Regions from separate parts of the Undibacterium sp. RTI2.2 genome, predicted to be linked through region 1. Evidence: predicted binding sites of a transcription regulator. Region 1 holds the regulator's gene; each other region holds the start of a gene.

Region 1 (10,716 bases):
CAGCATCGATTTCCTTCATCACGGCAGGCGATAAACCGGCTTCACCGATCAATACGATGGGTTTCAATGCATGGGCTTCAGAGCGCAGTTCGCTGCGTTCAGCGGGCGTGAGTTTCAACATATAAATTCCTTTAAAAGCAGTATTTTACGCGAATGGCAAAAAATAAATTCAATCAAAATTGGGTGCACGATCATATTAACGATCCTTATGTCAAATTGGCACAAAAGGAAGGTTATCGTGCGCGTGCTGTTTACAAGCTCAAGGAAATCGATGAGGCTGAAAAATTAATCAAGCCAGGTCAAATTATCGTCGATCTTGGCGCAACCCCTGGTAGTTGGTCGCAATATGTACGCAATAAACTAGCCGGTAAAGACGGTGGCGGGATATTGGGCGAGATTTTTGCGTTAGATTTGCTGCTAATGGAACCAATTGCAGATGTTCAGTTCATTCAGGGAGATTTTCGCGAAGCCGACGTGCTGAATCAGCTCGAGGCTAAATTGCTGGGGCGCAAGCTTGATCTTGTATTATCAGATATGGCACCCAATTTATCAGGCAACTCCACAGTGGATGCGGCGCGCATTGAATACATTATTGAATTGGCGGTTGAATTCTCTAATGCACACTTAAAACCCTCTGGTGCTTTGCTAGTAAAATGTTTTCATGGACCTGCTTACAATACGATTGTAATCATGTTTAAAACACAATTTAAAACTGTCATCAGCAAAAAACCCAAAGCGAGCAAAGACAAGTCTTCTGAGATTTTCTTACTCGGTAGAGGTTTAAAGAATAGTTAAAAAGTAAAAAGTAATGATTTATATGTTAATTCGCTCTTGATAATTACCAAGAATGGCAACATATGCGCTCTAGCAAGCTCTATCCAATACGGGTATGATGCAAAATTACTGTTTGTGTACAGGCGTAGTTCTACGTCCAAGGAGTTCTCGTGAATAATATGTTTTCAAAAGCGGCGATATGGGTAGTCATTGCCTTAGTGCTGTTTATGGTATTTAAACAGTTTGACAAAGGCATGTCTGCTAACACTGCCTCTATGCCGTATTCCGAGTTTCTGGATGAGGTTAGGGCTAAGCACATTAAAGATGCAACGATTGATGATGGCAATCGTACTGTTACAGCGACTACGCTGGATGGTAAAAAAGTCAAATCACAACTTACTATATTTGATCGTGGTTTTGTGGGTGATTTGGTCAACAACGGCATTAAATTTGATAACAAGCCGCCTGAAGAGCAGTCTTTCCTTTCCCAAGTCTTTATTTCATGGTTCCCGATGCTGTTGTTAATTGGCGTTTGGGTGTTTTTCATGCGTCAGATGCAAGGCGGCGGCAAAGGTGGTGCATTCTCATTCGGTAAATCTAAAGCACGTATGCTGGACGATACCAACAACAACGTTTCTTTTGCTGATGTCGCAGGGTGTGATGAGGCGAAAGAAGAGGTTGGCGAGATTGTTGATTTCTTGCGAGATCCAAGTAAATTCCAAAAGCTCGGTGGTCGTATTCCACGTGGTGTCTTAATGGTTGGCCCACCGGGTACAGGTAAAACTTTGTTGGCACGTGCGATTGCGGGTGAGGCGAAGGTACCATTCTTCACTATTTCCGGCTCTGATTTTGTTGAAATGTTTGTTGGTGTTGGTGCATCTCGCGTCCGCGATATGTTTGAAAACGCCAAGAAACATGCGCCATGTATCATTTTCATTGATGAAATTGATGCTGTCGGGCGTCATCGTGGCGCCGGTATGGGTGGTGGTAATGATGAGCGTGAGCAGACATTGAACCAAATGCTGGTTGAGATGGATGGCTTTGAGGCTAATTCTGGTGTGATTGTGATTGCGGCGACTAATCGTGCCGATGTCCTTGATAAGGCCTTATTGCGCCCTGGTCGTTTTGATCGCCAAGTCTCTGTTGGTTTGCCAGATATTCGCGGTCGTGAGCAAATTTTGAATGTGCACATGCGCAAAGTGCCTATCAGTACTGACGTTAAAGCCGATATCTTGGCACGTGGTACTCCAGGTATGTCAGGTGCAGATCTTGCGAATCTTGTTAATGAAGCTGCGTTATTTGCTGCACGTCGCAATAAACGCATCGTTGAAATGCTGGATTTTGAAGACGCTAAAGACAAAATTTTCATGGGACCTGAGCGTAAGTCTATGGTCATGCGTGAAGATGAACGTCGTAACACTGCTTATCATGAGTCTGGCCATGCCGTTGTCGCTAAACTTTTGCCGAAGGCAGATCCAGTCCACAAAGTAACAATCATGCCGCGTGGGTTTGCATTGGGTCTGACATGGCAGTTGCCAGAGCATGATCCGATTAGCGGCTACAAAGATAAAATGCTGGAGGAAATTTCCATTTTGTTTGGCGGTCGAATTGCTGAAGAAATTTTTGTCGGTCAAATGTCCACTGGTGCATCGAACGATTTTTCACGTGCAACGAAGTTGGCTCGTGCAATGGTGACACGCTTTGGTATGTCTGACAGCATGGGAGTGATGGTGTATGAAGATAGTCAGAGCGAAGGTTACTTTGGTGGTCCGTCAAAAACGATTTCTGAAGTGACACAGCAAAAAGTGGATGCGGAAATTCGTAATATTCTGGATACACAGTATGCCCTGTCCCGTAAATTGCTCGAAGAGAATCGTGACAAAGTTGAAGCAATGACTAAAGCTTTGTTAGATTGGGAAACGATAGATGCTGATCAGATTAACGACATTATGAGCGGCATAGATCCACGCCCGCCAAAGTTAGGTCAGTCAACACGTAAGACGCCGACAGATACAACGTCTGGTGGCGTATCTCCAAACGCGGCGGCACCAGCTTAAATATCAATTAATAGTTTGACTTTAATTTAGGGTGAGAAGCGATTCTCGCCCTAATTTTTTATATTCATGAATAATTATTTCGAATGTGGTCGATATCGATTTCCGTTACAGGGGTCACAGTTTCGTCCTTTAGTAATGGGAATACTCAACATTACGCCTGACTCATTTTCAGATGGAGGGCAATTCCAGGGATTAGATGCGGCGCTCTCACATGCGGAGCAGATGATACGAGATGGTGTAGATATTATTGATATTGGCGGCGAATCCACTCGGCCAGGTGCAACGCCTTTGTCGCTTGATGAGGAGTTGAGCCGGGTCATGCCAGTGATTTATGCTTTGCGTGATTGTGGTAAGCCTTTATCCGTCGATACCTACAAGACACAAGTAATGCGAGAAGCCATTCTTGCAGATGTTGATATGATCAACGATATCAACGGCTTTAGAGCGCCAGGCGCTATCGACGTTGTTGCCAAGGCTGATGTTGGCTTATGTGTGATGCATATGCAAAATACGCCGTCAGATATGCAACTTCAACCTGAGTATGACGATGTAAATACTCAGGTAACTGATTTCTTAGATAAGATGGTGGCCGATTTATTAAATGCTGGAATTGAGCCCCAACGTATTTGCCTTGATCCCGGATTTGGCTTTGGAAAAACCTTGCAGCATAATGTGGCAATGCTGAAAAATATAGATCAGTTTCAAGCTAGATTTGGTATGCCAATACTTGCTGGTTTATCTCGGAAATCGATGCTGGGAGCAATCACAGGGAAAAGCGTAGAGCAGCGCCTGGCCGCAAGTATTGCTGCATCAATCGCAGCCGTCGCAAACGGCGCAAAAATTTTACGAGTGCATGACGTAGCAGAGACCGTCGATGCGTTAGCCGTGTGGCGCGCGTTATCAAATTAAAGAAAGAAAATCAAAATGACGAGAAAATATTTTGGTACCGACGGTATCCGCGGCAAAGTTGGCGTCGCACCAATTACCCCTGATTTTGTAATGCGCTTAGGTTATGCTGCCGGCAAAGTGTTAGCGCAACGTGGACATAAAGGAGAGGGTAAGCCTACTGTCTTGATCGGTAAAGATACTCGGGTGTCTGGCTATATGCTAGAGGCTTCTTTAGAGGCAGGATTTGCTGCAGCTGGAGTTGATGTGATGCTCTCAGGGCCGATGCCTACTCCTGCTGTAGCTTATTTGACCAGAGCCTTACGCTTGTCGGCTGGTGTCGTGATTTCTGCCTCACATAATCCTTATTATGACAACGGGATTAAGTTTTTTTCTGCGCAGGGCAATAAATTACCTGATGAAGTCGAGCTCGCAATTGAGGCCGAGCTAGAAAATGGGATGGACTGTGTTAGTTCAGATTTACTCGGCAAGGCGCATCGTCTGCGTGACGCAAATGGTCGCTATATCGAATTTTGTAAAAGTACTTATCCCAACGAATTAGATTTACGCGGTTTGAAGATCGTAGTCGATTGCGCACATGGTGCAGCTTACGATATCGCTCCGCATGTATTTCATGAATTAGGTGCTGAAGTTATCTCTATCGGTAATCAGCCGAACGGTTTTAATATTAATGACCAGGTCGGTGCTACCGCGCCAGATGCGTTAGCTATTGCCGTCAGAGCGAATCATGCAGATATCGGTATCGCTTTGGATGGTGATGCTGATCGCCTCGTTATGGTGGATAGAAACGGTAAAATTTATAATGGCGACCAACTACTTTATTTGATGGTGATGGATCGTCTTGCAATTGGTCCAGTTCAGGGTGTGGTTGGTACTTTGATGACCAATATGGCGGTCGAGTTGGCATTGCAGGATTTGGGCGTTGGTTTTGTCCGGGCTAAAGTGGGCGACAGATACGTGCTGGAACAAATGCAAGAGCGTGGCTGGATGCTAGGTGGTGAAGGTTCCGGACATTTACTCTGCCTGGATAAGCACACTACGGGCGATGGTATTGTCTCTGCGTTGCAAGTTTTATCTGCGCTCCGTCGCAATGGCAAGACCCTGGATCAATGTTTTGAACATTTGATCTTATTCCCACAAGTTTTACTCAATGTTAAAGTGCCTGCCGGATTTAACTGGCAGAAAAATGAAGCTGCCGTTTTAGAAAAACAGCGCGTAGAAGCAGAGTTAGGTAACAAAGGGCGAGTGCTGATTCGTGCATCAGGTACGGAGCCGTTAGTCCGCGTTATGGTAGAAGCGGTTGATTTGGAAATGGCCAATAAATTTGCTCGCAGGCTAGTTGACTGTATAACACCAGCCTAATTTTATATTTGAAATTGTATCGGTCGCATTATTGAATATAGAAGCGATACCATGTACTATTCAGCCTTCGGTTTTTTATATTATTTGGCCAGTACCGCGAATAATATAAGTACTAAATAATTCAATAGCACTTAAGAATTTGATTGAATTGAATCCAAGTATTCTGTACCAGAATATTTGGTTGTTATGGTAAGTGTTATTGTATAACAATTCACATACTTCTCCCGCGCGTCGGTAGCTCAGCTGGATAGAGCAATGCCCTTCTAAGGCATGGGTCGGGGGTTCGAGCCCCTCCCGACGCACTTCTTTTCTACATCCCCAGATTTTCTAAAGTCATCAGCCTCAAGAAAAATTTGAGGCTTGTCTGTGATCAGAAACAGCTTTTGATCATCTGCCTCAGTCTTGATAAATACAAGTTTCTTTGTGTTTGCATTCATCTAATAAATAACCGCAAAATTACTTTGTGGCCATCAGAGATCCATCGTCAGATAAATATTGCATTCCCGTTAGCTTGCACTCATGCAGACTTCAAGATTTGAGTTGTAGGTTTCACCTGGGTTGATCTACATCAAAGCTGATAACTCGTCGCAGTATTAAACTTCTTGCCAGACAAACGACGATTGATGGGGAAGTAAAAATGAAAAAGACTATAGCGTTATCGGTAGTAACAGCTGCGCTGTTAAGCATGTTTTCTGCAACTGCATGTGCACAAGAAAGTCCTTGGTTGGTACGAGTCAGGGCAGAGCATTTGTCGACCGCAAATAAGTCAGATCCTATTGGTGGAGTTGGTCCAGCCGACCGGTTAGAGGTTTCTGACAAAACGATTCCTGAGTTGGATATTTCTTACTTTTTTAGTCCAAATATTGCAGCAGAATTAGTACTGACTTATCCGCAAAAACATGATGTTTATCTCGATGGTACAAATATCGGTAGCTTTAAACATTTACCTCCGACTTTGCTGATTCAATATCATTTTTTACCTGATGCGCAGTTTAGTCCTTATCTTGGTGCTGGTATAAATTACACTCGAATTTCTGACGTGAATCTGCTTAACGGCACAGGTTCTTTGGAAAACAGCAGCGTCGGTCTAGCGTTACAGGCAGGCGTGGATTACAAGATAGACAAACGATGGTCAATTAATGCTGATATCAAAAAGGTGCAGATACGTAGCGATGTATTTATTTCTGGTGCCAAAATCAGCGCAGTAAAGGTCGACCCTTTGATGATCGCTGTTGGGCTAGGTTATCGCTTCTAAATAATCTCCAGAGGCACATGGAGCGCTGTTCTAAAAGAAATTCCGGGTTGATAGGCAATCGAGGCATAGTCTCGATTGCCTATTTCTGATTAAGGACAATCGATTAATGCCATGCTGTTGGAAAAATAAGGATATACATCCACCTTCTTAGGGTAATTTGAGTTCAGAGACCGCTTTCATATTGCAATAATTTAAATAAAATTTAGCGATGCATTTGCGCTAAACTCAATTCATTGATTACAGTCTCAGGGTTGCAACTTATGAACGTACATCTTCCTCATCTGGCTACGCCAGCAAGCACCTCAACGATCCCACCACTTAAATTGCAAGATATTCGGATTCACTGTGCCGCCTGTAGTCTGCATCAATTATGCCTTCCCATGGGATTGGCCGAAGCGGATATGGATAAGTTGGACAGCATCATTGGCCGTAGAAGACGGATCAAGCGGGATGATGCCTTGTATCGCATGGGTGAACCGTTCACCAATTTATACGCGATCCGGGTTGGGCATTTTAAAACCTCTCAAACAAACTCTATCGGTCAGCAACATATAACCGGCTTTCAAATGGCTGGCGAATTGCTAGGGATGGACGCGATTGGTAGTAACGCTCATCATTGTGAGGCAATTGCACTGGAAGACAGCGAGGTGTGTGAGATACCGTTTAATAGCCTGGAGCATCTATTTGGTGAAGTACCAACCTTACTGAGCCATTTTCACCGCATCATGAGTCGTGAAATTAATCGAGAGCAAAACGTGATGTTGCTGTTGGGTAGCATGCGTGCCGACCAGAAATTTGCTGCTTTTTTGGTGAATCTATCCTCGCGCTATGCTGCGCGAGGATATTCGGCAACACGTTTTCAACTTCGCATGTCACGCGAAGAAATCGGCGGCTATCTTGGCTTGACGATAGAAAGCGTCAGTCGCCTGCTAAGCAAATTTAAAAAGTTAGAGCTGCTTTCAGTCGATCAGCGCGATATCGAACTCCTGCAATTACTTACCTTAAAATCAATTGCGGCAGGTACTGATCATTGTGCTTAGACCTTACCTACGTATTGTTTAAGTATTGTTTGAGTCGAGCTTGATGCCAGCATTTTTTTATCTGCTTCATTTTATTTTTCTTCAGAAAATGTCAGTCTTCCTATTCAACTCAACGCAGGCTTGTACTAAAAAGAGGGTTGGCTCTTAATACTGCTATCAGAATTAGCCACTAGCAAATAGCAGGTAAGCGCGCTGGATAATGCACAACATATCCAGAAGCTAAAAAATCCTAATGTATAGATGGCGGGTCTGGATAACTCAATCGGCACGCCAGAAAACACCAGGTCATGCGGATCAAAAATAGAAAAGAACAAACCTTCGGCAGCAACCGCAACCAAAAAAGATGACCATAATATTGCTATAGCGCGTCGCATGTTTGTCTCCTTTGTTATTGTAAAAACTGCCGACCAGTTTGTTGGCTTACTTGCGTATTCAATCAAAGCGGATCTAGGACGATTGCTTGCTGTAAGGGCCAGTTCCAGACTCCACTAAGACGCCATTGCTTAGGCTGATCTTCTAGCGTGACTTGCCAGGCTGCTTTATCTAATAACGGTAGTGCTAAAGAAAAATTACCGGATTCATCTACTGGTGTTTTGATCGCCAGATCTTTAGATGGTTGAGTAGGGTGAACCAATTTCATCGTTAAGATACCGGTTGATATTTTTTGATCGCTACTGAGTTTTCCTTTAATGATCCCGCTCGCAGCATCGTATTGTATGGATGCGTTTAACTTTAATGCCGCAGCCACCTTGTCACGCCGCAGGTCCTGATTGATTGCCTGGCCTTCTCTATAATAATCATCCACCACCATCGCATCTTGTTCTCGGAAGGCGATCGACACCATATACGAGCCGGCAACCACTGCAACAATCGGTGGCGCTAACAGGAACCAAAGCCAGATTTGTTTAAACCAAGGTGCTTGCTTAGTGTTGATAGAGATGGGTGCTGAAATAGGTGAGGTCGACATCACACGCTCCTAATTGTGGGGAATAATAAATACAGCTTTTTCTTTGACCTGCAAGGCCGGATTATCGATCGCTTCAAGCTGAAACCAAATTTTGTTACTACCTTGTTTGCCATGATCGTGGTCTACATGCACCCGGACTGGTATCGCTTTTGTAGTAGCTCCTGGCAGCTCGATTTGGTCGGGGCTGTCTAAACGGATTGAGTCCAGCCCCGATACTTTGATGCGATAAATATGATTTGCTTCCGCCGTGTTCATAATTTGTAGCTTATAAACATTTTCAATCACGCCTTCATTTAATTCTCTACCCATAGAGCCGCGGTCACGGATAACGTCTAGTTTTAAGGGGACACGTGTTAGTAAATTGATCGCTAATACCGATACGATGACGACCAAGATAGCGCTATAGATCAAGACTCTTGAGCGGAAGATTGACTTCAAAACCTGTTGTTCTGACAGATTATTTTTGATCGCATTTGCGGTAGAAAAACGAATCAAGCCCTTTGGTGCTCCGATCTTATCCATCACCGTATCGCAGGCGTCTACGCAGGCGGCACAGCCTATACATTCGTATTGCAGGCCGTCCCGGATATCGATACCGGTCGGGCATACCTGAACGCAAATTGAGCAATCGATACACGATCCAAGCACAGGATTTTTAGCTGTCTTTGTGCTACGCGGTTCCCCGCGCTGCTGATCGTAGGTCACGATCAACGTGTCCTGGTCAAACATCACACTTTGGAAGCGTGCATACGGGCACATGTATTTACACACTTGCTCACGCATCCACCCCGCATTACCATAAGTTGCCAGCGCATAAAATAAAACCCAGAATAATTCCCATGGTCCCAGTGTGACTAATAATATTTCTTGCATCAATGTTTTGATTGGCGTGAAGTAGCCTACAAAGCTGATACCTGTCCACAAAGCGATTCCTAGCCAGATCGCATGCTTGGCACATTTTTTACTGACTTTTGCCAGCGTCCAATTTTGCTTACTTAATTTGATACGGGCGCTGCGGCTACCTTCAATCTTCCGTTCTACCCACATAAAAATTTCGGTATAAACCGTTTGTGGGCAAGCAAAGCCACACCAAAGACGGCCAGCAACCGTCGTAAATAAAAATAATGAGTAAGCGCAAATAATTAACAGAGCGGTCAGATAAATAAAATCCTGTGGCCATAGCACGATGCCAAACAAATAGAACTTCCTTGCGGCCAAATCAAACAACACCGCCTGACGATCATTCCATGCCAGCCAAGGCACACCATAAAACACCAGTTGGGTAAGCCAGACGCAAGCCCAGCGCCAGTTGGCAAAAAACCCTGTTACTTCGCGCGGATAAATGTCCTCTCTTGACGCGTACATTTTAATGGTCGCGTATTGAGGTTCTACAGGATCTGCGTGATCTCGTATTTCGGGCGGCTGTATATCAGACATAGCGCACAAGGTCCCATTGAATGATGATTAGCGAGTTCATTTTTGTGCAGCTTTTATCTCTGCTTCATTCGATAAACTCCAGACATAAGCCGCAAGCACTTGTACTTTTGCCTCACCCAAAAAATCTTTAAACGGTGGCATCGTATTTTTACGACCTTTATTAATCGTCTCCATAATCGTGTCCAGGCTGCCGCCATATAGCCAGATTTTGTCGTTCAGTGCCGGTGCACCTAAGGCTTGATTACCGATGCCGCCAGCGCTATGGCAACCAATGCAAGCGGTAAATTTAGATTTGCCAAACGCGGCTTTAATCGGGTCATGAGTAGACCCAGACAAGCTCAACACATAGTGAGCCACGTTTCTGACCTCATCATCCGTACCGACGACCGCGCCCATCGGCGGCATTTGGCCGTTACGTCCATACATGATGGTCGTTTTGATGACGTCTGGAGCGCCACCATACAGCCAGTCTTTATCCGTCAGGTTAGGAAAGCCTTTATTGCCATGCGCATCCGATCCATGGCACTGCGCACAATAGGTCAGAAATAGCCGCTCCCCAATCAGATGTGCTTGTGGATCTGCTGCTACTGCTTTCAAATCTTGATGTAAATATTTTTCAAATAGTGGGCCATATTCAGCATCGGCGATTTTCAATTCTTTTTGGTATTGCCCGCTTGATTGCCAACCCAATTTGCCGGCATAAGTTCCTAAGCCGGGATACAGATAGAGATAAATTCCGCCGAAGATAATCGTCAATACAAACAACCACATCCACCAGCGGGGAAGAGGATTATTTAACTCGCCCAAATCCTCATCCCATAGATGACCTGTCGTTTCAACAGGGCCTGGTTCCCCATTTGCATCGGTCGATATTTTGACTTTTGCTGTTGCCTGCGTCCACAGCAATACTCCGCAACC
Region 2 (10,716 bases), on a different contig from region 1:
CTGGGTGTAGGCGCAAACGGGTTTGTCCAAAATGTTCTCCTGTTTTTTCAATCACTTCGGCCAGGCCCAACGGCGCTGTATTGGTTGCGTAATAGGCCGTATGCACATGCCACTCTAAGTTGGCGACATCTGGAAAATAGGGATAGTCATTGATGATACCGATACCAGTTGCTGGATCAGCTAAAAAAATGGATAGCTGCGATCCAAATTCGTTTAAATCGCCTGAAGTAGACGGATGGGCGCGTCCGTAGGCTTTGGCCATTTGCTCAAAAAATTCTGCGCCGACCAATTGATATAAAACAGGATAGGTATTTTGTAAGGCTTGAGTCCAGATGGCGGACACATTCCCCCTATAAATCCCCAAGCGTTCTTGTGCTTGTTCCGGCGAGGATTTGAACAATGGACTGGTACTTTGGTCGGGAAACAATAAAGCATCTGCAAACTGCTGTTGTATCGCAGAGAGGCTGCGAGGGTCAGCCATGATGTGCCGCTGATATTGAGTTACTGACACTACTTGCGTTGATGATGTTGGCACGAGACGCATCCCTGTAATACGTCGCCTTAGCCGCTTCGGCCAGCAGAACCGGTAGCGCCGGAATATCGGTATCCCATTCAATCAACACAGGAATTTCTGTGCCCAGTAGCGAGCACGTTGTTTGGTATAAATCCCATACCTCCGGCGCTAGTTCACAACCATGGTGATCGATCAGGCAGTCATCAGTACGCAAATGTCCTGCCAGATGAATCTCACCAATCACACCTTGTGGCAGATCAGAGAAATGACGCAGCGCTGCTAAGGCATCTTCGCCGTGATTATGCTGATTGACGTAGAGGTTATTGACGTCTAATAAAATGCCGCAGCCTGTACGCTTTGCCAGTTGTACCAGAAATTCTGCCTCGGACATGTCATCTTGGGCGAAGCGTAAATAGGTCGAGACGTTTTCGATCAGCACGCTTCTTTGCAATAGATTTTGTACTTGATCAACCCGCTCGCATATCAACTCTAAAGCATCTTGACGCAATGGTAGCGGGAGTAAATCGTTTAAATGACGACCAGTCACAGCACCCCAACACAAATGTTCGGATACCAGAGCAGGTTGTATGCGTTGAACCAGGTGGTGTAATTTTTGCAGATGGGCGTCGTTGTAGGCGTTGTAACCAACGGCAGAGCCGAGAGCTAAACCGACACCATGCAGGCTGATGGGATAATCTTGACGTAGTTGCTGCAAAACATGCAAATCGTAACCGCCATCGCCAAAATAATTTTCTGAATGCACCTCTAACCAGTCGATTGCTACTGGCGCATTCAGAAAATCACGGTAATGCTGACTGCGCAAACCAACGCCAACCCCTAAGTTGACGGTCGGTTTGCGCATCGTCTCGAACGCGGAGTTCAAGCTGTATTAAATTTAGCTAAAATCAGGCTGCTTTGTCTACTTTGCCGCCCATTTTTTCACAGGTGCCTGCCGGGACTTTTTTCCATTCACTAGGGTCCATATCTTTTTTGCCTTGGCCAGCGCAAGAATGGGAGCCAGTTTTAGTAGCGCAATCATTTTGACCTGCTTTGGCGACGCCAAAACATTTTTCTGTTTTTGCTGGTTCAGCGGCGGCTGCCATAGCGGAACCAAGCAAACCTGCTAATGCAACTGCGATCATGGCTTTGTTGTTCATGTTGATCTCCAATAAATTAAAAAGGGCTTACATTAAGTTGAATCGATAATTGAATCAATACACATCACTTACAACGAATAGTCGATCAAAGCAGAGATACCTTACACATCTTTTTAAAAAATGTCCTGCTTTTGTGTGAATCTTGTATTCATTATTAATTTTTACGAAACAAATTTCAAATTAGATTCAACCCAGATTTTCCATTGGAACAGCGACAAGTGTGCCTTTGGCGGACTGACTGGCTAGACGCGACGACGACGCAAGCTGCATCTTGCTAGGAGGAGCAACAACGCCAGGCAGTTCGCCAACGGTGCAATTGTCGCTGTAGCGTTTCCACTCGAATCGCGGTGGTGCTATCCCTCTGAAGACCGCACGCCGTCTGCGTTTTTTGCGAAGTGGTAGCGGTCTAATGGAAAATCTGGGTTCAATCTTGATTGGATACTAATTTTTAGCGGCAGTTTGGGTTATTCAGCGGATAGGTTATTCTTCGCCTTGTAGCTAACAAGAAGCTTAATGTTGATCAGGAATTTTATGCAAGAACTTACTTTTAGCCTGGATGGCGAATTCGTTGAATTGAATCAATTATTAAAACTGGTCGGACTATGCGACAGCGGTGGTGCAGGCAAAGTGATTGTCGCCAGTGGTGCCGTTGCCGTTGACGGCAAGCAGGAGTTGCGTAAAACAGCCAAAATCCGGCAAGGACAAAAAGTAGTCTTGGGCGATGTTCGCATCAAGGTGATTGCGGCTTAATTCACCCTAATACGTTTTGCTTATTTGTTGAATAATCAAACGGCTGCTGTGCCGGCGCTGACTGGCTCTTCAGACAATGTTGCAAGTTGATTTTGCTGCATTTGCTCATTACTCATAAAGCGCGCCAGCATATTGTCCATGGTATCAACATGATGTTCAAACCAGTGCGGCAATTCTTCTGCCAGGCGTGCGCCTAAATCGGTTTCTCCTAATTCTATCCGGCGTCGCACTTCGTGCATGACTTGCAGTATGGCGTTGTGCTCTGTGATATGACAGCCGCCTGGTGGAAATTGGGTTTCAGTCATCCATTGATTTTCTTGATCGAAGTGTTCGACTGAATGTGCGATCAAGGCATCTAAACGCTCGATGTAGGTTGCCGGATTGTCTTCTGCCAGCGCAGCGCAGAGCGTGACAAATTCTTGATGTGTTTCATCCATGGGCGCATAGCTCAAACTTAGCCGATCCGACCATCCCCATTGTGTATCAGTCATTATTTTTCCTAGTCGCGCCAGGCTCACTGGCGATTTCATTGCCAATTAATACTGCTCAATATTCTCGACAGGATTATCACTGATTGTAGATTTTTTTGCTGCGGGATTTTTTGGTGGTGTGAGCGTAATTTGTTAGTTCATCAAGGTGCGCTTTAATTTTTGGCTGACACGCTTGAATTACAACAAATCGTTGGTGAAGTGAGGAGGCGTGAGAAAAACTTAAGAAACAGTTCAAATGTAATTCATGAGTATGAATTACCGTAAAAATAAAGTCACCCGACGCACAACCTTGTACGTCGGCAACAAAATAACACTAAGCAGTGGTATTGATATTTCTGCCAAGATTTGGCGGTAAATTCGATACCGTTGGAGCGCTTGGAATCGCTTCGATCAAAGCGGTTGCGCTGTCCTTGCTAATGTCTTGCGCTTTTTTAAGCACAGCAATACTAACCGCTTGGCTAGTACCTACATCGGCCAAAGTTGTGGCAACGCTGGCAATACCTGTAACGTCCATTATATTCTCCCATTAATACGTGTCTTCCTTAACGGCTGGAACTGGGTGCGACTTTATAGCGAGACCGAAAATAACTTTTCCGCCAGCGCAAGTTGTAGCCATTTTAGTATCTGCTCCGGTTGATTCAGATCGAGCCAGACTATGCCGGCACTCAGATCTGCTGGCGCTGGCGTATCTGCCGCAACTGCCACCACTCGCAGATCGCTTGAATACAAATCAGGTTTGCCGAGGCCGGGGCGATGGATTTCTAGTTTTGGAATGGGCTCCCACTTATAACCTTCTACTAAAGTCAGGTCGGCGGCTGCCAGACGGCGGAGCAAGTCAGACAACGAGGGTTCTGGCTTTTGCCGTAACTCTGTGATTAATGAAACACGATAAGGCGAGGCCAGCAGCACTTCATTTGCGCCTGCCATACGTAATCTTGCGCTATCTTTGTGCGGCGGCTCTAAAACAATATCATGATGACTATGTTTGATCACATTCACACTTGTACCTTGAGCAACTAGTTGTGTGATGAGATATTCCAACAACGTGGTTTTTCCACTACCAGACCAGCCGATGACGCCGAGTAATTGAGTTGACATGTAATAATTGATTTTTTGGTAACTTAATAATTTCCTTGTCCGTATGGTACTCCAATAGAGAACAAGACTAGTGATCCAGAATCAACCACTATTCCGCAAACCAGCAGCAATCCCATTGATCGATAAGTGTATGCCCCGCCTTACCCGCTCATCCGGGTCGCCATTGCGATAGCGCTCCAGTAACTCAACCTGCACATGGTTTAGCGGCGATAAATATGGGAAGCGATTGCTGATTGAGCGTTTTAGCAAAGGGTTCGCAGACAATAATTCTGACTGCCCAGAGATCGACGTTAAAGCGGCAATAGTCGCTTCATGTTCGGCTTTTAAACGCGGGAAGATACGATTACGTAAAGCCTCGTCCTTGACCAGTTGCGCATAGCGGCTGGCGATACCGATATCGCTTTTGGATAACACCATCTCCATATTCGATAAGACCGTAGAAAAGAACGACCAGTCTTTAAACATCGCTTGCAGAGTTTGCAACCCATAGTCTGGATGTGCTTGCAAGTAGCTTGTGACGGCTGAGCCAAAACCAAACCAGCCCGGCAACATCAGGCGACATTGTGACCAGCTAAATACCCATGGAATCGCTCGTAAATCCTCTATCGCCGTAGATTTTTTACGCGATGCCGGACGGCTGCCGATATTCAGTCCTGCGATTTCTGAGATCACTGTGGATTCCCAAAAATACTGCTCAAAACCCTCGGTCTCATAGACCATATTCCGGTAAGCGCGGAAAGCGTGATCGGATAACTCTTCCATCACTTTTAAAAATGCGGGTGGTGGCGCGGGCTCTTTATCCGACAGCAGGCTGGCTTCCAGAGTCGCTGCTGCCAACACTTCCAGATTGCGACGGCCAACTTCAGGATTGCCATATTTAGCGGTGATCACTTCGCCTTGTTCAGTCAACCGGATTTGCCCCTGCACTGCGCCAGCTGGTTGCGCCAGAATCGCCTGATAACTTGGGCCACCACCACGGCCGACCGAGCCGCCACGGCCATGGAACAAGCGCAAGCGTACTTGATGTTTAGCGAATATTGTTACCAGATCTAACTCAGCTTTATACAGTTCCCAACCGGATGTCAGGAAGCCGCCGTCTTTGTTGCTGTCGGAGTAGCCCAGCATGACCTCTTGCGCATGATTGCGACTTGCCAGTAAGCGTGCGTAAGCGGGTAAAGCGAGCAATCTATCCATCGACGGTGCGCTGTTTTGTAAATCACCAATGGTTTCAAACAGCGGAATAATATTCACATCCAGACTGCCTTCTAGCGGATGTAGTAAGCCTGCTTCTTTTAGCAATAAAGCCAGTTCCAGCATGTCCGATACGCCATCGGTTTTGGAGATAATACAGTTGGGCACAGCTCCTTTGCCGTAGCGCAATTGCGCCGTTCGGGCGCCACGATAAATCGCCAGCTCAGATTGAGTCTCTTCCGAGTAAGTAATATAAGGCGAGGCAAGTGGGCGCGAGGATTCGATTTCAGCCGCCAACAAATGGATGCGTTGCTCTTCGTCTAATTGCAGGTAGTTGCTGCCGGGTTTGGCGGCTTCTAATAATTCAGCTACGACCCGCTCGTGCACGTCGGAGTTTTGACGCAGATCGACCGGCGCTAAATAGAATCCGAACACACGTACTGCTCGGCGCAGGTGTCGCAAACGACCCCGTGTAATCGCAGCCGAGCCGTTGTCCAGTAGGGATTGATGGACGATATCGAGGTCGGCTGATAATTCTTCCGCCGTGGCATAGGGCGTCGCATCGCCGGATGCATGAATGACCGGGTCTGCGCCCAGCAATTGTTTGTAGGTGCCAGCCAGCCGCGCATAAATGCCGCTGACGGCAAGGCGATAGGGTTCATCTGCTCGATGCGGTGAGTGATCGGGCGAACGTTCCGCCAGATCCAGCAAGTCTGCCGACACATTGACCAGTAAAGTGGCCATCGACAATTGCGAACCCAGCGTATGCAATTCATCCAGATAAAATTTGAGTGCGCGGGTTGCTTGCATTGCCAGAGTCTGTTCCAGCACGCTAGCAGTCACAAAAGGATTACCGTCGCGGTCACCGCCAATCCAGCTTCCCATCTTCATAAAACTAGGCAAATCAATTGGCTTATGGCTGTCCTCTTTGCTGCTCAGCAAATCCTCTAAACCTGCATACAAACTCGGTAGCTCGCGTAAGAAAGTGGCATCGTAAAAACTCAGACCGTTTTCCACTTCATCCAGCACCGATAATTTAGAGGTGCGCAGCATGCGGGTTTGCCATAAAGTCAGCACGGCACGATTGAGCGCCTCATCATTGGCGTCCGATTCTTCCGGCGTCAATTGCATACGATCACGCTCATCCAAGAGGCGAGTGATCACGGTCTGGCAATTCAAAATACTTTTGCGCTGCACCTCGGTCGGATGCGCTGTCAGCACAGGACTGACTTCTGCGGTCTGAAAAAAATCCAGTAACTGTTGGGTACTGTGACCGCTGCTGTACAAGGACTCTATTGTGTGCGCCAGACTGCCTGCGCGTGGTGTTGACCCAGCGATCAAATGCTTACGGGTGCGGCGAATATGATGCTGATCTTCTGCCAAATTTACCAGATGAGAAAAATAACTAAAAGCGCGGATGACTTGCGTCGTCTGATCGTTGGTGAGCGTATCCAGCGTCGATTCCAGTTCTTCCCGCGCAGCCTCATCGGCATCGCGCCGGAAGCGGATCGAGTTTTGCCTTACCGTCTCAATCAAATCAAACACAATGTCGCCATGCTGATTGCGTACGGTGTCGCCGAGTATCCGTCCGAGACGACGAATGTCTTCGCGCAGGCTTTGGTCTTTGTCGTCTTCAGTCATGTCGATTATTTGAGAAGAGTGAGTATTCATCAGGTGAGCATTCATCGGGCAAACTTATCGTTAATCGGAATTACTTAAATAAATATACTCTGGTTAAGTATATTTAAAGTGTCCATATAATCATTGGACAATAAGGCATATTTTTATAAAAAAATTGGGAGTATATAAAATGAGGCTGTTGTAACGATCTTTTGGGCAGGATTTTCCAGCGACCTACTGTCTTTCTCAATACCCCATAAAAACGGTCAATTCGCGTCAAACTCGGCACAAAGAAGCACCAAGCAGGCATCAAATTCAGCGATGCCCCCGCATTTCTGGACGCCTCAGTTCGCTTTATTGATATCGTTTACTAATCGCCTTCAGCAATCCGCGGGTAGAACTGTCGTAGTCTTCTTTTACCGCAGATGGGTCCAAGCTAATCAATTGCTGTGCCAGCGATTTACCGAGCTCTACACCCCATTGATCAAACGCATTAATATCCCAGATCACTGATTGTACAAATACTTTGTGCTCGTACAGTGCAATCAATGCACCTAATGAGCGCGGTGTGAGGGAATCTAGCAACAATGTTGATGTCGGACGATTTCCTTCAAAAACCCTAGGCGCTAATATCTGGTCTGACAAATCTCCAAGTTCAGCGCGAACCTCGTTAATATCTTTACCCCATGCCATAGCTTTTGATTGTGCAAAGCAGTTGGCCAGTAGTGCTTTATTGTGTCCTGGCATGCCAGCATCATCTTCTGCCACCACAATAAAATCAGTCGGGATAATCGTCGCGCCTTGATGCAATAACTGAAAGTAGGCATGCTGACCATTGGTACCCGCCTCACCAAATAAAATTGGTGAGGTGGCGTAATCTACCCGCTGACCTTCTCGCGTGACAGACTTGCCGTTGCTCTCCATTTCTAACTGTTGCAGATAAGCAGGCAGGCGTGTCATGCGCTGATGGTAAGGTGCAATCGATAGCGCCTGTAATCCAAGGAAGTTGATATTCCAGACACCGATCAAGGCCATTAATACCGGCAAGTTTTGCTCAAGCGGTGCTTGCGCGAAATGTAAATCCATCTCGTGCGCACCCGCCAGCATTTCTTCAAAGCGGTCTGCGCCGACATACAACGCAATCGACAAACCAATCGCACTCCACATCGAATAACGACCACCAGCCCAGTTCCAGAACGGGAACACATTTTCTGGCGCAATCCCAAAATCTGCCGCCGCTTTTACATTCGTACTGAGTGCCACAAAATGCTGACGGATTTGTTCTGCCGGACATCCGTGCGCCAGCATCCACTCGCGTGCAGTGCGGGCATTGGTTAAAGTTTCCATTGTGGTAAAGGTTTTGGATGCGACAACGAACAAGGTCGTTTCAGGATTCGCATTTTTCAACGCATCGGCGACGTGGCGACCGTCCACATTGGAGACAAAGTGCAGGGATAAATTATTCTTCGACCACGGTGCTAGGGCGATGCACGCCATCTGCGGTCCCAGATCCGATCCACCGATGCCAATATTGATGACGGTACTAATCGGTTTGCCGGTATAGCCTAGCCAGCGACCTTCGCGTACGGCATCGCTGAAGCTACGCATTTGTGCCAACACCTGATGCACGTCGGCAGCGATATTCTCGCCATTCAGATAAAACGATTCGCCTTTGGGTAGCCGCAACACGGTATGCAGTACGGCACGGTTTTCGGTATTGTTAATCGCTTCGCCGCGTAACATGGCATCACGATGAGACTCGACCTCTTGTTGTCGCGCCAGCGCCAGCAAATTGAGCTTGGCGGTCGTGTCGATTCTCTGTTTGGAGTAGTCCAGCAAGATACCGCAAGCCGATGCAGAAAAATGCGTAAATCGCTGCGGATCGGCGCGGAATAGTTCTTTCAGGCTGGGCAGATTAGTCGCCCGCTGCTGCAGCAAACACCAAAGGGAAGTACGAGAAACAGAGGTCGTCATGATCAGGATTGATTCTATGAACAAAAAGTCGATTTAAGGGGGAGTATCTTGATTAAAACTCTAATTGTCCAATAAATCATTGGACAATTAGGGTAAAAAGCACAATACATATATGAGTATATGTTTTTTTAGAGGGAGTTTTATGGATTGCTTCTTACCCGCTTGATGCGTTTTCCACATGGAAATTATGTGGAAAATCAAGCCAACTGAGGGCGTCCCGCAATCATCGCTTGCGTCGCCAGTGTGCCGATTGCTTCCCAATCGCCAGCATTGATCAGGGAGGCAGGGCACATCCAGGAGCCGCCGACGCACAAGATATTGTTTTGACGTAATAAGCCCGGCGTTGCTTCCACCGTTACGCCGCCCGTCAGGCAAAAACGTACGTCGGGGAAAGGACCACCCAAGGCTTTTGCCATCTTGATGCCACCGACGATGTCAGACGGGAAGAGTTTGACGACATCAAAGCCATGTTCCAGCGCCAACATCAAATCACTCGCACCGCCAACGCCTGGGAAGTAAGGCAAGCCAGATTCTGCCGCTGCTCTGGCCAGGCTCGGTGTGATACCTGGGCTGATGCCGAATGCGGCACCAGCATATTTCACTGCATCTAGCTGCGCTGACGTCAGCACCGTGCCTGCGCCAACAACGACATTCGGGCAAGCTTTGATCACTTCGCGCAAGACAGTCATCGCGTTTGGTGTACGCAAGGTAATCTCAACCGCAGGCAAGCCGTTTTCTGCGAGCGTCGTCACGCAACGAATCGCCTGATCCACATCGTCCGTCACCAGAATCGGCAAAACACGGAGTTGTTCTAATTGCGCAATGATGCTTTGTTTTGTGTGGATCATGATGGTCTCAATTCTTTAGTGATGGTTCTTTTTTAACAGATAAATAGCGGCACATCCTATTTGCTTGGCGGCCTCAATCAATAAACAAGGTCGATGCACCGTGTTCTGGCGCAGTGACCACGCGTCGCTGTGCTGCAAATAATTCGCGACCGTAATCAAATGTTGCTTCGGTCGATGGCACGCGAACCGCGCGTTGTTCCCACTCTTCCGCATCGACTAAGGCAAGCAGTTCACCGGTATGGACGTTTAATTCAATGAGGTCGCCATCACGTACTTTACCTAGCGGTCCGCCTTGTGCCACTTCTGGGCTAACATGCAATGCAGCAGGCACTTTGCCGCTGGCACCGGACATGCGGCCATCGGTGACCAGGGCGACTTTATAGCCAGCCGACATCAGACTACCTAACACTGGTGTGAAGTGATGCAGCTCTGGCATACCGTTGGCTTGTGGGCCCTGAAATATCACGACTGCGACAAAATCTTTATTCAGTTCGCCTGCTTTGTAAGCGCCGACTAGTGCGTCTTGCGACTCAAATACAATCGCTGGCGCACGTACGATCCAGGCGTCTTCTGGTACCGCAGAGGCTTTCACAATCGCCCGACCGACATTGCCCTGTAACAAGCGCAAACCGCCAGTCGGTGCGAACGGATCATTCACATTGCGCACGACATCGTGGTTGGTCGAGATAGCGGGTAGCGCTTGCCATTGGACTTTATTGCCCTCTGGATGCTCTACCAGTACCGGGCGGCTGGTGTGTCCTAACAAACCTTGATTACCGTAGACAGTTTTGACATCGGCATGCATCAAACCTGCCGACAATAATTCACGGATCACAAACGTTGGACCGCCCGCATCTTCAAAGGCATTTACGTCGGCTGTGCCGTTGGGATAGACGCGTGTCAGCAAGGGGATAACCGAGGACAATTCATCAAAATCTTGCCAGTCGATCAGGATGCCCGCCGCACGCGCTACCGCAATCCAGTGAATCGTATGATTGGTCGAGCCGCCAGTGGCCAGCAAGGCGATGACTGCATTGACGATGACTTTTTCATCGACCAGTTGACCAATCGGC
Region 3 (10,716 bases), on a different contig from region 1:
CCAGCGTCTGCCCAAGTCCGGTGAATGCGCTCTGGGTTAAAAACCCGATCGAATGTTGGCTCTGATCCAGCTTATCGCTGACAAATGCGCGGTAGGGTTCCATCGTTACATTATTGGCGGCATCCAATATCCATAGCAAACTAGCCGCCATCCACAGCGTTGCGCTAAACGGCATCACCAGCAATCCCAGGCTGCATAAAATCGCACCGAATAAAAAATAAGGTGTGCGCCGTCCCCAACGAGTCACCGTGCGATCGCTCATCGCACCAATCAAGGGTTGCACCAACAAGCCCGTAACAGGTCCTGCCAGCCAAAGATAAGGCAAGCTGGCCTCATCTGCACCGAGATATTTGTAAATCGGACTCATACTACTTTGCTGCAAACCAAAACTGAACTGAATACCAAAGAAGCCAAAGTTCATATTAATGATTTGCCAAAACGATAGTTTGGGCTTAGTCAAAATACCTCGAACTCTGCTGATCACACTGGTCACATTAGTCACATTAGTCACGCTGCTCATATGGGTGTTCCTTTATTGAGTTCGTCCTTCAAAGACTCTGCAGCCCATCGCTCTTGCCATTGCTGGTAAAAATCAAGGTCCGCCGCGACTGCACCACGCACACCACAAATTGCGGCAGCAAACTGATGTGCCCTCCGTAAGCTGACGTCCAACGGCCATCCCTGAACCAGGCCTAATAAATAAATCGAAGAGAACGCATCACCCCCACCAACAGTGTCCACCACTACGGTATTGAGCGTATTTTGATCGTGTTGACTGCTATCGAGATAACGGCCTTCGCGATCAAAATAAGCATAGCCACGTGCGCCTAAGGTCACGATAACCGCCTGCAAGCTAAACAGGCGCATTAAGATCTGTATCGCCTCTTGCCAGTCTGCTGGCTCACCATTGATATTGAGCTGCTGCGCAGAATCCGTTTGCAGGTAGATTTGGTACAAAGTCAGTAATTCATCCTCATTCAACTTAAGTACGTCGGCGCTATGCAAGGACGTATCAATCGTGGACATACTGAACTGCATACTGCGCAAATTTAAATCAAGATATTTCAGTGCCTTGGTTTGATTAAGCAAGGCATACAAAGCCCTGCGAGAGGTCTCGCTACGTTGTGCCAAGGTACCGAAATATATGATGCCTGCGTGATCGTTATTCATAGCTGAAAACGCAGACGACGCTAGCTCAGCGTCGATGTAGTCATACGCCTGATCTGGCAGAATCGTAAAGCGATGCTGTGCTTTATCGCCCCCCTCATCTTGCTCCACCTTAACCAGTCCGGTCGGATAATCTGCATCGATTTGCAAACCATCTTGGCGTAGACTAAACCGTTGCATTTCTAAACGGACTAAGTCGGCGGAAGCATCTTGCCCAACCCGCGAAATGAATAAGGGATCGCAAGCAAAATAAGCTAAAGTACGCGCCACATTGAAAGGTGCACCACCAATAATTTTTTGATGAGGAAATTGATCAATCAGTACTTCGCCAAAAATCGTGACTGGAATGCTAATTGGATTACTCACGATATGACTCCTGCATCAGTATTTGTTGTTGGAGTAAGCCAGACTTGTGACCACGGTTTTAGTGGAAGTTCTAAGCGATTATGGCTTTCGATAAGTACTGGAATCTCTTGTTGACCAGAGACGGCAAGAAGATTTTTCCAGCTAACGACATGCGCGATCGTCGCAGGTAAATTACTAAGTAGCGTTGACCAATCTAAGCTAATTTTTTTATCAGAAAAATTACCTATAAAAATGAATTGATCACTGTCAGTAGAAAAACTACCTCTTGAAAATGCCAGGACTTCTGGCTGACTGATAGGTAATAACTGGCGTGGCTGATTTGCTGCGAGTTGGTTTAACTGGCGACGCAATGTAAGCAAATGACAAAGCCCAGCAAACATCGCACCAGCATCGGTTTGATCATCGTGTCGTGCCGCAAATGCAGCAGCGTCCAATACTGGGCGATGCAGCCAGCGACTATCTTGCGCATTAGCCGGATTTTGGCGGTAATCATCGTCATTGGATTGGGCTAATTCATCCCCCATATAAATGACAGGCATACCACCAAAGCTCAGCGCCAGCCCATGCATTAACAACAGGCGACGCAAGGCAGTTTGGGATTGTTCCGGCGTAGTAGCCGCGGCATATCCGGCTAATGCAGATGCCATACCGACACTGCCATGAACCGCGCTGGGATCGCTCGCCTGAAAGCTCGCTCCTCGGCCAAAACTATCTCCATCTCCGGCAAAAAATTGCGCTACTTTAGATAGCCGTTGTTGCACATCTAAGGCACATTGACTCGCCTCGGGGCGTAATACATTCCAGCCGATATCATCATGACAGCGCACATACGTCAGCCATGAGGTCTGATCCGGCAATACTGGCGTACCAAGTATCACCTGCTGAATCAACTCGGTATTTTGCTCGGCCAACGCCACCCAACTGGCCGCCATTAAACTACTGTGATAAGCAATATGGCACTCTTTCACGACACCGTCAGCACTGCCCAGATACGCTGGCAACTCTGCTGTCGGGACGATCGCCTCGGCTTTTAACAATACGCCAGGCGCGGCAATATCAACAATACTTCGCAATGCTTGTAGTATCCAATGCGCCTCTGGCTGATTCATGCAATTGGTTTGCTCGCGCTTCCATAAAAAAGCGGTGGAATCTAATCGGAATACTTCTATCCCACGGTTAGCAAGACGCAATAAGGCAGCAGCCATATCAGAAAATACAGAGGGATTGCTGTAATTTAGATCCCATTGATAAGGATAAAAAGTGGTCCAGACCCAAGACTGCATTTCCTCGATAAAACTAAAATTACCTGGTGCCACTTGAGGAAAAACTTGTCCTAAAGTCGTTTCAAATTCATCCGGTTTTTGTCGATCCGCATAGTGATAAAAATAATTCTGATAATGCGGATCGCCCTGCTTCGCATCCATCGCCCATGGATGGTCATCTGCAATATGATTCAAAATAAAATCAGAACACAAACTGATATTGGCATCACGCAATCGGGTGGTCAGCGCTTGCAAATCCTGCATACTGCCCAGACGCGGTTCTATCGCATCAAAATCAGCTACTGCAAAGCCTCCATCGTTTTCACCTTGGCGGGCTTTTAAAAATGGCAGCAAATGTAAGTAGCGCACACCCATTTCTGTCAGATGGGGAATCTTGTCGGCGACGCCTGCCAAGTCTCCGGCAAACCGGTCAACATAAGTGCAATAGCCCAGCATATCTTGACTGGCAAACCATCCAGGCGTTGCGCTGCGACTTTGGTCTAATTGGCATAGCGCGGACGAGCGCTGGGCAGCCAATTGACCGACGCTATTCATCAACTGAATAAGCCATGTAGAAAACTGATCTGCACTCCCAAGACGATCTGCATATAAGCTTTGCAATGTATCGATTAGAGCTGGCGCTCGCTTCTCAAAACGTACACGTATTAAGGCATGCTGCGATGATGGCAACTCAGAGAGCAAAGACGCAAGACTGCGATGTAACAAACTAGAAGGCATTATTTAGCAAGACAAAAAGAAGAAAAAAACTCCCGCAGAAGGAGAACACACAACGGGAGTTAAAGTACTGCTGGGCTGAATAAAACACCGTGGAAATCTCCACGGTATTATTTGGACTAATTTGAGACGATCAATTATTTAAAACGAGTATTTCAAAGTAGCGCGGATCGTACGTCCGTTGATTGAGCGAGCAGCATGACCGTCGCCTTCCACTTCGGTATAGCCGATTGAATTAAACAAATTATTCGCGCTTAAGGAGACTTGTGTACGCTCATTAATTTGGTAATTAACGAAGGCATTGACCACTCTAAATCCTGGCAAATTTAAAGTATTGGCATCATCACCAAATGACTTGGTTGTACCGATCACGCTAGCACCAAATACCGTATCACCTATGGTATAAGTTGGCGCAATCTGATAGATCAAATCAGCCTGACGGCGCGGTGTCTTACCGATGATCGTTGGGTCATTTGCACCAACTATTTTTGCATTGGTATAAGTCAAGCCGCCCGTCAAACGAAATTCATTTATGCGATAACTGGCTTCAACTTCGATACCTTTAGCATCGTAATTATTAGAGGTAAATTTTTGCGTCGTTGCTTCGTAATTAGACTCAGCCGTTTTAGCCTGGAAGAAAGTAACAAAACTGCTAAAGTCACCCGTCTTCCACTTCACACCAGCCTCGTTTTGCTTGACGATATTAGTGCTGATCGGTGTCGATCCATCCAGTGGATTGCCGAACATAATGCGATCCGCATTGAAGGCAATACCGTCGCTGGTTCGTGCAAATAAAGCGAGGTCTTTTGTCAGACGATAATTGGCACCTAATGAATACGAAGTGTGATTAACGCTGTAATCGATAAACTTAGTGTTGGCCGCGCTATACAGTTGATTGACTGCCTGATTATAAGTACCGGAGGCATTCTGTTTATCGTAGCGCAGACCACCATCAATATTCCAATTACCCGATTCCCAACCGAGGTTGAGATACGTCGCATTGGTCTTGTATTGCGCATCGATATAACGGTTACAGCAACCTCCAAAGACATCGGTTCCTGCTGCTAATAGACCGGGCGAACCTGCAATCGTTGCGCTGGAATTCAGCAGCGCTGGCTTGTCGCCGCTGGACTGCATCAGATATTGATTGAAGTTCCAGGTCACGCCCAGATTTTGGATAGAGGAATACAAACCAGCTGTTGCGGCCAATTTACCGCTACCCAGTTCGAATACTTTGGATACTTTCAGATCATTGACCGTACTACCGACATCATCCAGGGAAGTATTGAATACCGTTGCAGTGAACGCAGTACCGTTATACGCCTTACCCGCATTAGGGCCGGTGGCATAAGTCATACCGGTTTGTACATTACTGTTGTCGCTTGGGAAAATCGAAATGAAGCGACCAGAATTATTCGACTTCCGAAACTTATCGTCGAGAGTCCAACCCTCGCCAAGCTTGAACGAAGCTTCTGCGCCGAACGCATTATTGACGACATGCAAACCATCGTTCACATTGGTAGAGGTTTTGCTGTTATTACCGTTCAGTACGATATCGCGGGTCCAGTACGGTGAATAGAAGCTCGCTGTGCGTGGGTCAATTCCCGGCAATTCTGAGATGGTTCCATTGACTGTTTTCACAGGCACAGGCATATTCATCGGTGTCTTGTCGTCCAGATGCTTAAAGCTCAAGCGGATGTAACCATTATCCAGTTCATGCGTAATATTCGCCCTGATCTGGCCGCCATCTTCTGCAGTAACACCAGCAGGGCGTGCGCCATCACCGCTGCGATAAAAGCCCGCTACAAACATCCGTGTCTTGTCGGAAATCGGTGTACCAAAATCAAAATCGTAACGAGTCTGATCAAAATCCAGACCTTTAGTAATTCCGATACTGCCACCTTTTTCACGCCCATTTTTAGTAATGAAATTGATGATACCGCCCGGAGAATTAGTCGCCATCGTTGAGGCAGTGCCGCCACGTACGACTTCCAAATGACTGAGTCCACCATCAGCACGTAAGAACATATCTGGCGTCACAAAAGCGATATCACCAAACTGCAAAATGGGTAATCCATCTTCCTGGAACTGAACATAACGCGCACCACCAGCAGAGATCGGTACACCACGCACGGTCAAGTTAGCATTGCCTTCACCACCAGAGGATTCGGCACGCACACCCGGAATCGCACGCAAAATTTCTGCTGCATTGGTAGGCGCTGATTGGGCGATCTGGTCTGCATCCAGCGTACTGATAGAAACACTGGCCTTCATCTTAGAGGTACGTAGCGGTGTACCCGTTACGACTACGCTATTCAGATTGAGAGAATTTTTTTCATTGTCGGCACTTGGCGTTGCCTCTTGCGCCCAGGCAGAGTTCATTCGCAAAACAGCCAGTGATACCAAGCCGGCCATGCGCGTCATTTTGATGCGTGATGATGTCATTTCTGTCTCCGTTTTTTTCGGTTTCGCCAAATTTCTTCAAACACTATGCATGCTTGATTCGGCTCTTTATTTTTGCTTCTCTTTATTTTTACTGCTCTTAACAATCTTACTTTGCGTCGTTTTACGTATTTATTTTATGCATTCACTTTACGTATTTACTTTACTTCAGCGCACTGTTCTCTTACTAAACCGCTGTGTTTCAACGGACTAAAGAAAATAACAAAAGACCTCCAGCAATCCTCGTTAGATTTTTGAAATTCTCCAAAAACACTCGTCAAACATATTCTACAAACATTGCTGAAGATCTTTTGAACCATGGGCGGCCAGTAAGTGAATCGATTATCGGTCAAATAAATAATAATTGCAATCGATTGCAATAACGCAGTGCAGCAAAGCACTTATTTAGTGCAATCAAGAAATAGAAATTTGATATTGTTCGCTGTAAATATCTTAAATATTCCCAATTATCATGAAGCAAAAAACTATCGCCCTTACTATGATCAAATCTGGAGTTTTCAAAATTAATTTGGAAATTTATAAGAGAAAATGGATAAGCACCTTGACCACAATCGCTTGTCACAATTGTGCAACATACATAAAAAATGTAAATCGTTTGCTTATGCGGCGCAGCATGAATTTCGATAGAAATTCTACATCTGGATTATTTAAAAACACAAAAAATCCAAAACTTGCAACCGTTTGCAAATATTTATAATCAAAGCAGAAAACTGATTGTCATAGAATTTAAGCTGAAAGCCTTAGTCGACCAAATCACAAACTGCTGGTACGAGAAATCAACTGCGTAGGCAACAGTCGCGGGCTAACTGCATCGTGTTCGACAATCGACAATAAGGCTTGCACCAGCGCCTGCCCTGCTGCTGCCATTGGTTGTCGCACTGTGGTGAGTGGGGGGTGAAAATAACGGGCAAGTTCGATATCGTCATAACCGACTACGGCGACATCTTCTGATACGCGGTATTTTTTATCCCTGAGTGCATTGATTGCCTTCATCGCTAACAAATCACTGCAGGCAAACAAGGCATCAAAGGGGATTTTACGGGAGCACAACTCTTCTACTGCGAGTCGGCCGCCGTCTTCTACAAATGAGGCTTGTACGACCAGATTGGGATCTAAGGGGAGCTGAAAACGGCTCAGCGCGTTGCAATAGCCTTCATAACGCTGCGCCATTTCTGGCAGTTGGGTATCGCCAAAAAATGCGATGTGTTTTCTACCAGACTGAATTAAATGTTCGGTCGCTAAAAAACCGCCACTAACGTTATCACTACCAACGGTCACATACAATTGTTGTGGCAATTGTGCGCCCCAGACCACAATCGGAACCCGGCGCGCTGCCAGTTGATTAAGCTGATCGTGATGACGCCATTGCCCGATCAAAATTACGCCAAGCACTCTGCCGGTATCATAAATTTGTGCAGCCGAGTCCAGTTGCTCAGCATCCACCCGCGACAGCAACATATCGAAGCCGCGATCGGTCAATGCATCGGCCAGACTACCTAACATACTTAAGAAAAAAGGGTCCGATAAATGTTGCCGTGTTGTCGCATCGTAAGGCACCACGACTGCTACCGTTTTATTTTGTTTAAGGCGTAAATTTTGTGCGCCGATATTGATGGAATAATTTAAAGAGCGTGCTAACTCTTCTATCCTTTTCTTGGTCTCGTCATTGACTAAGGAGCTGCCACTAAGAGCACGTGACACGGTAGAAGTAGAGACGCCTGCCAAGCGGGCGATATCGGCCATTTGCAGTCTTCGCTGCTCTGCGCTGGCAGAGTCTGGTTTGCGGACGGTAGTCATCTGGCTCGGCGTTTTTGTCATGTCATTTCTTTGCTTTACATCGGTAAAAACTATTATAAAACTCAATCGCCGTTCTGCGTAGCAAAATGCAAACAAAATCAGTTTCAAGGCTACATACAAGGCACTGTGTGCTGCCGCACTGACTGAATTATCGCCGAGCTTTACGATGCGCTCATCCTGAGCATTCGCTTTATCACCACTATTGCTTGACCTAGATCAAAGCGTAATCGACAGATTTTGTCTACCTTTAGCTCTACGGTCAGGTAAGACATCTTGACCTAGATGAAAAGTAACGCGTGCCATATCAGCATGAAAGCTGCACGAAAGCAGCGCAAATCATCAACACATCAACTAACTAGGAAAATAATGAACAGTACGCATAAAGCCTATCTCATTGGAGGTGGCATTGGCTCTTTATCAGCCGCTGCCTTTATGATCCGCGACGGCGGTGTGAGCGGCAAGCAAATTACGATTTTTGAAGCGATGCCACTCCTTGGCGGCAGTCTCGATGGTGCGGGCAATCCAGAGCATGGCTACACCTTGCGTGGTGGACGTATGCTGACTACTGATAATTATGAATGTACCTGGGATTTGTTCAATAGCATTCCTTCATTGAGCAATCTGGCGCAAAGTGTATTCGATGAAACCGTTGCGTTTAATCTCAAGAACATGCCGCATTCTATGGCGCGTCTGGTGGATAAAAATCGCTTCAAAGTAGATGTCACATCCATGGGTTTTAGTATGCAAGACCGGATGGAGCTGCTAAAACTAAGCGAGGCTGATGAAGCCAGCTTGGGGAATAGCGCCATCACTGATTGGTTATCGCCAACATTTTTTGAAACCAAATTCTGGTTTATGTGGGCGACTACGTTTGCCTTCCAACCCTGGCATAGCGCGGTGGAATTTAAGCGTTATCTGCACCGCTTTATGATGGAGTTTTCTCGCATCGAAACCTTAGCTGGTGTAAAGCGCACTGTGTATAACCAGTTTGATTCACTGGTACGTCCGTTGTTAAGCTGGTTGCAAACTCAGGGCGTGAACTTTGTGACGAACTGCACTGTAACGGATATGGATCTCGTCACGCAAAATGACAAAATCGTCGTCACGGCCTTGCATTGCCATCGCGATGGTAAAGATGAAGTGGTTCCCGTTGTTGATGGCGATATTGTGTTTTTCCAAAATGCGTCCATGACCGATGCCTCTACTTATGGCTCCATGAGCGCCGCCCCGGTAAAGCTGACCAAACACGATAGTAAAGGCTGGCGCTTATGGGAAAAGATCGCCGTAAATCGTCCTGAATTTGGTAATCCTGCCGCCTTCAATTCCAGCATCCCGGAATCGTATTGGGCATCGTTTACGGTCACACTCAAAGACAGTATTTTCTTCGATAAGATGGAACAATTTACTGGTAACCGGGCAGGTACTGGCGGCTTGGTGACGTTTAAAGATTCCAATTGGTTTATGTCGGTAGTGCTTGCACATCAACCGCATTTTGCGGATCAGCCAGAAGGCGTGCAGGTATTTTGGGGTTATGCGCTACACCCAGATCGCGTCGGAAATTTTGTGGCAAAGCCTATGGCAGAATGCAGCGGGGCAGAAATTTTGCAAGAGTTGTGCGGTCATCTCAATTTTGATCAGGCCAGTTTTGCCAATGCCAATTGCATCCCTTGCCGCATGCCGTATATCACCAGCATGTTTATGCCAAGGACAAAAATTGACCGTCCGTTGCCAGTACCAGCGAATTCTAAAAATCTCGCCTTCGTCAGCCAGTTTGTAGAGATCGCTGACGATGTTGTCTTCACCGTGGAATATTCGGTACGGGCGGCACAAATGGCTGTGTATGAACTACTTAAAATCGATAGGGAAGTCCCGTCAATTCATCATCATGACGAGTCCATCAAGGTGAAGTTTGATGCGCTGATTAAGGCATTTAAGTAGGCACTAAGTAGCAGACAATTGGTGATATATCGTAGCAGGTGATAGTATTTTTTATGATCAGACAAGAGGATGAATGATAAATACTATCACCTAGTATATTTTAAGTGTCCATATAATCATTGGACACTACGACATTTTTAATAAAAATAATAGGGAGTATATTCAATTCAGGTAGAAATATTGTCCTGAAAGCTTGGAACTGCCGCCGTAAAAATCAGCTGTGCTTCAAAACGGTTCCGTACTAGCGTACGGTCAGCGCAAGAAATCGGCTCTTATGCCTAAGGCGGTTCGCCAGACAATCTTCTGCAAACATATTCGTTTCAGCGATACACTAATCGTCGCTATGGCATCTTGATCAAACTCAACGCATCCTATTTATTTTGTGAAAGTCGCTTATGACCCGCCTCATCGTACTCGGCGCCAGTGGTTTGGTAGGGCAACAAATTTTGGTGCAAGCGCTGGCTAATGACAGCATCAGTCATATCATCGCGCCCACCCGACGCCCGCTAGCAGATGTCCAACGTCGCCACGCTAAGCTAGAAAATCCGATTATCGATTTTGATCAGCTACCAGCTGATGCCCTATGGTGGAAAGCAGATGCCGTTCTCTGCGCGCTTGGCACCACCATGCGCCAGGCTGGGTCACAAGCTGCGTTTTATCGGGTAGATCATGATTATGTGGTGGATGCAGCGAAATATGCATTTGCTGCCAGTACCACCTGCTTTGTACTCAACTCATCCATGGGCGCCAAACTCAATGCCAGTTCATTTTATCTATGCGTCAAAGCAGAAACCGAACGTGATCTGGCGGGATTGGGATTTATATCTCTGACGCTAGTCCGTCCCTCGCTATTGGACGGTGGCGAACGCCCAGAAAAACGATGGGGGGAATCGTTTGCAATCAGTTTCAGTAAATTATTAGGACCACTCGTCCCAAAACGTCTACGCCCGGTCACCACGAGCAAAGTAGCAGCAACCATGATTAGTGC

The links. The regulator FNR, encoded in region 1, switches genes on or off when oxygen is low (the NO sensors DNR and NnrR bind a similar motif). The targets are predictions, from matches to a motif close to TTGATNNNNATCAA.
Region 2: a site for FNR is predicted at 3,085-3,098, ahead of QN395_RS04520 (hemerythrin domain-containing protein). Genes of this name have one in related genera too.
Region 3: a site for FNR is predicted at 7,997-8,010, ahead of QN395_RS02025 (oleate hydratase). Genes of this name have one in related genera too.

Annotation. Positions count from the first base shown of each region.
Region 1 is NZ_JASJXN010000001.1:229,076-239,791, forward strand. It holds gene QN395_RS01015 (YhbY family RNA-binding protein) at 1-121, opposite strand, end outside; gene QN395_RS01020 (RlmE family RNA methyltransferase) at 154-795, shown strand; gene ftsH (ATP-dependent zinc metalloprotease FtsH) at 945-2,831, shown strand; gene folP (dihydropteroate synthase) at 2,898-3,740, shown strand; gene glmM (phosphoglucosamine mutase) at 3,756-5,099, shown strand; tRNA gene QN395_RS01040 (tRNA-Arg) at 5,328-5,401, shown strand; gene QN395_RS01045 (OmpW/AlkL family protein) at 5,737-6,354, shown strand; gene fnr (fumarate/nitrate reduction transcriptional regulator Fnr) at 6,615-7,394, shown strand; gene QN395_RS01055 (hypothetical protein) at 7,520-7,768, opposite strand; gene QN395_RS01060 (FixH family protein) at 7,831-8,361, opposite strand; gene ccoG (cytochrome c oxidase accessory protein CcoG) at 8,371-9,798, opposite strand; gene ccoP (cytochrome-c oxidase, cbb3-type subunit III) at 9,835-10,716, opposite strand, start outside.
Region 2 is NZ_JASJXN010000005.1:103,535-114,250, reverse strand. It holds gene QN395_RS04540 (DNA-binding domain-containing protein) at 1-481, opposite strand, end outside; gene QN395_RS04535 (DUF692 domain-containing protein) at 474-1,397, opposite strand; gene QN395_RS04530 (DUF2282 domain-containing protein) at 1,420-1,671, opposite strand; gene QN395_RS04525 (RNA-binding S4 domain-containing protein) at 2,203-2,421, shown strand; gene QN395_RS04520 (hemerythrin domain-containing protein) at 2,457-2,912, opposite strand; gene QN395_RS04515 (YjfB family protein) at 3,226-3,426, opposite strand; gene mobB (molybdopterin-guanine dinucleotide biosynthesis protein B) at 3,480-4,010, opposite strand; gene ppc (phosphoenolpyruvate carboxylase) at 4,092-6,842, opposite strand; gene pgi (glucose-6-phosphate isomerase) at 7,176-8,795, opposite strand; gene eda (bifunctional 4-hydroxy-2-oxoglutarate aldolase/2-dehydro-3-deoxy-phosphogluconate aldolase) at 8,993-9,643, opposite strand; gene edd (phosphogluconate dehydratase) at 9,717-10,716, opposite strand, start outside.
Region 3 is NZ_JASJXN010000002.1:215,402-226,117, forward strand. It holds gene QN395_RS02000 (MFS transporter) at 1-520, opposite strand, end outside; gene QN395_RS02005 (PfkB family carbohydrate kinase) at 517-1,533, opposite strand; gene QN395_RS02010 (alpha-amylase family glycosyl hydrolase) at 1,530-3,533, opposite strand; gene QN395_RS02015 (TonB-dependent receptor) at 3,672-5,975, opposite strand; gene QN395_RS02020 (LacI family DNA-binding transcriptional regulator) at 6,747-7,811, opposite strand; gene QN395_RS02025 (oleate hydratase) at 8,100-9,728, shown strand; gene QN395_RS02030 (NAD-dependent dehydratase) at 10,124-10,716, shown strand, end outside.